One region of the Cutibacterium avidum 44067 genome, then DNA from elsewhere that is predicted to be linked to it. Evidence: riboswitches for the same ligand, from Rfam matches in the RefSeq annotation. Region 1 holds a riboswitch; each other region holds the start of a gene.
The links. Region 1 has a riboswitch for cobalamin ahead of PALO_RS00495 (ribonucleoside-diphosphate reductase subunit alpha). Riboswitches for the same ligand answer to the same signal wherever they lie in the genome.
Positions count from the first base shown of each region.

Region 1 (2,259 bases):
GACGCAGTGTTGTCGGAGCGAATAGGTGACCCCTCGCAGCGCAGGTCAGACATCGACAGCCCGATGCCGCCGGTGCCCTTTGTGATCCACATGACGTCACGGATCGTCCGGGCGATGTGCTCCAAGTCGTCCTCGGTGCGCATGACGAAGCAGTTGGACAGCTGGCCAGCCGGGGTGCCCGCGTTGACAAGGGTGGATCCAGCCGCGAGATGACGCAGGTTGCTCATCGAGTCGTAGAGGGCGAGGGCAGAGGAGGTCGGATCGTCCTCGGTGAGGCTGAGCCCCATAGCCACGCGCATCCAGAAGTATTGCGGTACTTCCAACGCTCGCTGGTCGGGGGTACGCAGCAGATAACGGTTGACCATGGTGCGCACGCCGGTGAAGCCGATGAGGTCGTCACGGGCGGGATCAAGGGCCGTGGCGAGGGCGTCGAGGTCGAAGAGCCGCCCCAGTCGCTCGTCAAGGTGGCCGTCGGCGACGAGCTTGTCGATCGTGCGCGGGAAGTAGGCATGGTGGAGGTCTCGCACCCGCTCGGGGCTGGCGTCACCGAGACCGTCGTGGGTGTCGCCGAACACCTCCTTGTACAGCTTCTTGACGGCGATTCGGCTGGCAATGGTGTCGAAGGCAGGGTCGTCCTTGGCATTGCCCAGAGCCACCTGGATGACGGCCTCGTCCAAGGCGTCGGTGGTGATCCCGTCGAATAGGGTGATCTCCACCTCGGCCTGCAGCAGGGTTGCCCGGGCAACGGCGTCGTCGAGCCCACGGGCTGAGTCAATGATGGATGCGGCGACTTCGTTGCCGTCGTAAGGGGCCAGGGATCCGTCGCGCTTGCGGACGCGGATGGTCGAGATGGGGTCGGCGCTCATTGCAATTCCTCCGTGCGATGCCGTAGGCACGCGACCGGGCGGAATGCGGCGGGGACACTGGTCCCCATGAACGCTGCGACACTTCCCGCGAGATCGCGAACCGGGCCCCGCGGTTGCGGGACCACACCTGGCAGGTCTTCGGACTCACGAGCACTTGTTGCCTACTGGCCGTCGCTTCCCATGCCGAAGCACAGTGCGTGATGACGGCGGTCGTTCTCGTATACCGCTGCGGGGCAGCTCCGGATTCTCACCGGATTCCCTCTTGGCCCGTGCGAACACGGGAACCATGTGCAGTCGCCACTATATGAACGCTGATCAATAAGAGTCAATACAAGATGTAGGGGCATTGAGCGTTTTGGGCGTCTCATGGACGCACACCGTGACGACCCCCTGACGGCCGGCGGATTCGTGGCACCGAACACGCCGCCGTCACCGGGCTTCGTCGAGCGTCAGAAACGCTGAAACTCCACGTCCTCAGCGCCACGCTCCCCGGAATCTCGCCGGATGCCACGGCGCGTCCTCGTTGGGAACTCCCAACTCGTGGGCGGCGCGCAACGGCCAGTTGGTGTCCCGCAGAGCTGCCCGTCCGATCATGATGGCGTCGGCACTGCCCTTCTGGAGCAGCTCCTCGGCCAACTCTGCGGTCCAGATCATGCCGACGGTGGCGGTGGGAATGCCCGCCTCGGTGCGCACTCGAGCTGCCAAGTCAGCCTGGTAGGCCGGGGCGACGGGGATGGGCGCCGACGAGTTTCCTCCTGAGGAGGCGTCGAGGAGGTCAACTCCGACTTCCGCAAAACGACGCGACAGTTCGACGGAGTCCTCCACCTGCCAGCCGTCGTCCCGCCAGTCGGTGACCGACAGACGTGCCAACAAGGGCATGGTGTCAGGGATGGCGTCACGCACAGCCTTCGCAACTTCCAGTGGCAGGCGGACACGTCCGTCGAAGTCACCGCCCCAGCCGTCGGCGCGGGTGTTGGACAGCGGCGAGTAGAACTGATGCAGCAGGTAACCGTGGGCGCTGTGAATCTCGACGGCGTCGAACCCAGCTTCCACGGCACGTGCAGCAGCGGAGCGGAAGTTGTCAATGACCTTCGCGATGCCGTCCTCGTCGAGGGTGGTGACGGGCAGGCCGACGTATTGCTTGCCGTCCGCCGGCGCGGCGGTCGGTCCGACCGGAATCCAGCCGCCGTGCTCGGGAGGCACCACGCTGCCATGGAATCCCGGCCACCACTTCTCGGTGGAGGCCTTGCGTCCGGCATGGCCCAGTTGCACCGCGATCTTGCCGCCCAGGCTGTGAACGGCGTCGGTGACGGTGCGCCAGGCTGCTACCTGGTCGTCATTCCACAACCCGGTGTCATAAGGGCTGATACGGCCTTCGGGGCTCACTGCGGTG
Region 1 is NC_021064.1:106,050-108,308, forward strand. It holds gene PALO_RS00495 (ribonucleoside-diphosphate reductase subunit alpha) at 1-866, opposite strand, end outside; cobalamin riboswitch at 979-1,170, opposite strand; gene PALO_RS00500 (NADH:flavin oxidoreductase/NADH oxidase) at 1,341-2,259, opposite strand, start outside.

Region 2 (2,259 bases), 780 kb from region 1:
ATGGCCTTGCCAGCCAGCTGATTGCAGAGCAGCTCGCGGATCCCAAGGCTCGACGTCGAGGTCGGGAGCGGAATCGGCCAGGTCCATGACGGCGTCGAGATCGACGTGTTCGGCGATGAGATCACCCAGGCCGGCGACCTTGGAGGCGGAGTCCTCCCACTCCCCCGCCGGGACCAGACCCAGGTGGCGAGAGGGCACGAAGATCGACTCGGTGCGCGGAATCCGTCCCAGCACCGGGATGCCGAGTCGGTCGAGTCCGCGCACGACCTCGGCACCATGACGAGGAGAGGCGACCCGGTTGAGGATCACACCGGCGATCGTGACATTCGGATCAAACGTCGCCAGACCTGCCACCACTGCGGCGTGGGTGAGGGACGCATGAGCGGTGTCGACGACCACGACCACCGGGGTCTGGGTCGAGGTGGCGATCTCGGCGCTGGACCCGCGTCCGGTCCCGAGCTGGCCGTCGAAGAGGCCCATCACTCCCTCGATGACCGCAATGTCCGCCGCATCGGGGGTGACGAAACCATGGGCCAGCAGCGGGGCCATGAGCTCGTCACCACACATGACGGAGTCCAGGTTGCGGCCCGGACGACCACTGGCCATCGAGTGGTAACCGGGATCGATGTAATCCGGCCCAACCTTGAACGGCGCCACCGTCCGGCCAGTGGCACGCAGGGCTGCCATGAGACCGGTCGCTACGGTCGTCTTGCCGCCTCCCGACGCCGGGGCGGCGATGAGGATTCGTGGAATGCGCATCACCATTCGATCCCCGCCTGACCACGCTGACCGGCGTCGAAGGGGTGCTTGATCTTGGTCATCTCGGTGACGAGATCTGCGGCCTCGACGAGGGCTGCCGGGGCCCGACGGCCGGTGATGACGACGTGCTGGGTGCCGGGTCGGTTGACCAGTGTGTCGACGACCTCGTCGACATCGAGCCATCCCCAGTCCAGCGGGTAGGTGAACTCGTCAAGAAGGTAGAAGTCAAGCGCCTCGCTGGCCAGGAGCTCCGACACGTGTCGCCATCCCTCGCGGGCAGCGGCCTCGGGGTCATCGGCGGCATCGAAGGACCGTGCCCAGGACCATCCGGTCCCCATGACCTCCCATGTGACGGGCCCGCCGACGCCGGTCTCCTCGTGGAGTTTCCCGAGAGCTTGCAGGGCGTCCTGCTCGCCGACATGCCAACGTCCGGACTTCACGAACTGGAAGACGCCGACCCTCCACCCTTGGTTCCAGGCGCGCAGGGCGGTGCCCATCGCCGCTGTCGTCTTGCCCTTGCCCTCGCCGGTGTTCACCGCAAGAACTGGCCGTAACCGTCGCTGTCTGGTGGACAGTCCGTCGTCTGGTGTGGCGCCACTGCGCGCGTGCGGCATGAACGACCTCCTTGCGGGTCCGCGCCCGTCGGGTCACGGGACTTCCGTAACCTGACCCGCAGGATCGACCTGGCTCGCGCTGAGGCGCTCACAGTGGCGGGACCGCTCCGGATTCACACCGGATTCCTCCCCGAGGGCCATAGTCGATTGTGTCACACGGGTCGGGTTGTCCTCACCCGGCACTGCCCTAAGCTTCCCTCATGACCCATGATCCTGACGCCACCCTCCTCGGACGCACGCCTGGCCTCGACGAGACGCACTTCGCTCATGACGGCCTCATCACCAAACATCCGGTGAGGGCCGTCGCTCTGGCAGCGTTGCGACCCATGCCGGGCCAGCTGCTGTGGGACCTCGGCACCGGCGCCGGGTCGATCGGTGTCGAGTGGTGTCGCACTGATCCGACCTGCCGAGCCATCGGGGTGGAGCGCAAGGCAGAACGGGCCGCCAATGCCCGCACGAATGCCGCAGAACTCACTCTGCCCGGCCAGTTCGAGGTCATCGACGCCGACCTCACCAAGGGGCTGCCGGAGGGACTGCCCGACCCGGATGCCATCTTCATCGGCGGCGGGGCGACGGAAACTCTCGTCACCCAGTGTCGACCGCGTCTGCCCATCGGGGGACGGCTCGTCGTCCATGGGGTGACGATGGAGGCCGAGATGCTCGTGGAATCCTTGCACCGGGACCTAGGCGGCGACCTCATGAGGTTCGGCGTCGAGACCGCCGACAGCATCGGCCGACTGCGGGGCTGGAGACCGGCCCGCACCGTCGTGGCGTGGACCTGGCAGCACACTGAGTGACGACGAGCCACCCAGTGTGCACAGTTGTCTGATCCTGGACTCAGCTGATCTGGGAGGCCAGCAGGCAGGCAGCCCGCATCTGCTCGGCG
Region 2 is NC_021064.1:1,847,795-1,850,053, forward strand. It holds gene cobBC (bifunctional hydrogenobyrinic acid a,c-diamide synthase/histidinol phosphate aminotransferase CobBC) at 1-759, opposite strand, end outside; gene cobO (cob(I)yrinic acid a,c-diamide adenosyltransferase) at 759-1,373, opposite strand; cobalamin riboswitch at 1,414-1,550, opposite strand; gene cbiT (precorrin-6Y C5,15-methyltransferase (decarboxylating) subunit CbiT) at 1,574-2,170, shown strand; gene PALO_RS08520 (DUF4118 domain-containing protein) at 2,211-2,259, opposite strand, start outside.
Region 2: linked by a shared signal. The riboswitch ahead of cobO (cob(I)yrinic acid a,c-diamide adenosyltransferase) and the one ahead of PALO_RS00495 (ribonucleoside-diphosphate reductase subunit alpha) in region 1 are both predicted to bind cobalamin.

Region 3 (2,259 bases), 930 kb from region 1:
ACCTGTCCGCCGTCGCTGACCACTTCATGGCCAAGCTGGAGGGGAAGCCGTGGTTCCTCGTCGGACACTCGATGGGGTCGTTCCTTGCCCGTGTCCTGGCCGTTCGTCGGGGACGCGAGATGGCCGGCCTGGTCATCATCGGCACCGGCTCCTCCCTGGGGCCGTTGAGCACTGTCGCCACCGGGCTGGCCCAGGCCCAGGTGCTCATGGTGGGGGAGGACTCCCGCAGCCCGCTGCTCAACACGCTGTCCTTTGGGTCCTTCAACCGAGCCTTCCTGCCGGCCCGCACCGACTATGACTGGTTGTCCCGAGACGCTCACGTCGTGGACGCCTACAACGACGACCCGCTGTGCGGTTTCGTCTGCACCGCAGCCTTCTACCGCGAACTCGTCCGACTCATCGAACTCGCCAACTCCACCGAGATCTTCCGAGCGACTCCACCGGCACTGCCCATTTTGCTGATGTCGGGCGCCAAGGACCCGGTGGGGGACTCCGGCAGGGGAGTGCGCCAGGTCGCGCGTCAGTTGCGCGACTCGGGCTCGCGTGAGGTGGACCTCGTTCTCTACCCCGGGGCGCGCCACGAGATCCTCAATGAGGTGAACCGTCGACATGTCCACGCCCACCTGCGCGACTGGATTGATGCCGTCGCTGCCCGGCCCCGGACCTTGCAGGTTCGGAAAGCACGGTGAAAGGCCGCTCACGTTCGTTTCGCACAATCGTGCACATGCACCCCCGCTGCGTGAAGGCGATTGTGCGCAGCCTAGTATCGTAGGTGCTGGTGCCGAGGAATCCCATCCGGGGTTTCAAGGCGGTAAGAGGGAATCCGGTGAAACTCCGGAACTGCCCCGCAGCGGTGAGTGGGAACGACATCACCATCGTCGCCCATCTGGTTCTCGGACCGGGTGGACGTCGATCAAGCACTGGGCTTCGGTCTGGGAAGCGGTGACGTAGGACTCGTCGGCAGACGAGGTGCCCATGAGTCCGAATACCTGCCAGAGCGTGTGGTGCACTCCGCGTGTGCCACAGCGTCCGAGGTCTCGAGGGCCGGCCGAGGTCGTCCAACCATCCACAGCGGAGCAGGAGTCTGACGAATGACTGATCCTGACAACCTCGCATCCAAGCCCGTCGAGGACAGGATGCCCGAGGAGTTGAGCCTGGCCGGGGACTTCCCGAAGGTCACCCACGAACAGTGGGAGGACGCGGTCCTCAAAGTCTTGAACCGGGGTCGCCCCGAGGGCAAGGAACTCAACATCGAGCAGGGAATGAAGCGCCTCGAGCCGACCACGGTCGACGGCATCCAGATCGAGCCGATGTACCGGCGTCAGGATGCCTCCGAGAAGCTCGGCGCTCCGGGCGTACCGCCCTTTACCCGCGGCACGACGATCCGTGACGGCAGCATGGACGCGTGGGACGTCCGAGCCCTTCACGAGGATCCCGACGTCGAGTTCACCAAGAAGGCCGTCATCGCTGACCTCGAGCGTGGCGTGACGTCCCTGTGGCTGCGGGTCGGTGCCGACGCCATCAACCCCGAGGACATTGCCGGCGATCTCAAGGACGTGCTGCTGGACCTGGCCAAGGTCGAGGTCTCCAGCCGCGACGACCAGGAGGCTGCCGCCGAGGCCCTCCTCAAGGTCTACGCCGATTCCAAGATCGAGCCCGACAAACTGTCGTTCAACCTCGGTCTGGACCCGATCGGTTTCGCCGCCCTCAACGGTGGCACCCCGGATCTGTCCGGCATGGGCGAGTGGGTCAGGAAGATCGAGAAGTACAAGAACTCCCGCGCCTTCGTCGTTGACGCCACGATCTACCACAACGCTGGTGCCGGCGACGTGCACGAGCTCGCCTGGGCCATCGCCACCGGCGTCGAGTACATCCGCGCTCTCATGGAGCAGGGACTGACCGCCGAGCAGGCGTTCGACGCCATCAACTTCCGGGTGTCCGCCACCCACGACCAGTTCCTGACCATCTGCCGTCTACGCGCCCTGCGCACCCTGTGGAACCGCGTCGGTGAGGTCTTCGAGGTGCCGGCCGCCAAGCGTGGTGCCCGCCAGGAGGCCGTCACCAGCTGGCGTGAGCTGACCCGTGACGATCCCTACGTCAACATCCTGCGAGGCACCATCTCGACCTTCGGTGCTGCTGTCGGTGGTGCCGAGGCCGTCACGACCCTGCCCTTCGACGCCGCCATCGGCCTGCCGAAGAGCGACTTCTCGCGTCGTATCGCCCGCAACACCGGCATCATCCTCGCCGAGGAGTCCAACA
Region 3 is NC_021064.1:1,699,112-1,701,370, reverse strand. It holds gene PALO_RS07770 (alpha/beta fold hydrolase) at 1-689, shown strand, start outside; cobalamin riboswitch at 760-1,011, shown strand; gene mutA (methylmalonyl-CoA mutase small subunit) at 1,092-2,259, shown strand, end outside.
Region 3: linked by a shared signal. The riboswitch ahead of mutA (methylmalonyl-CoA mutase small subunit) and the one ahead of PALO_RS00495 (ribonucleoside-diphosphate reductase subunit alpha) in region 1 are both predicted to bind cobalamin.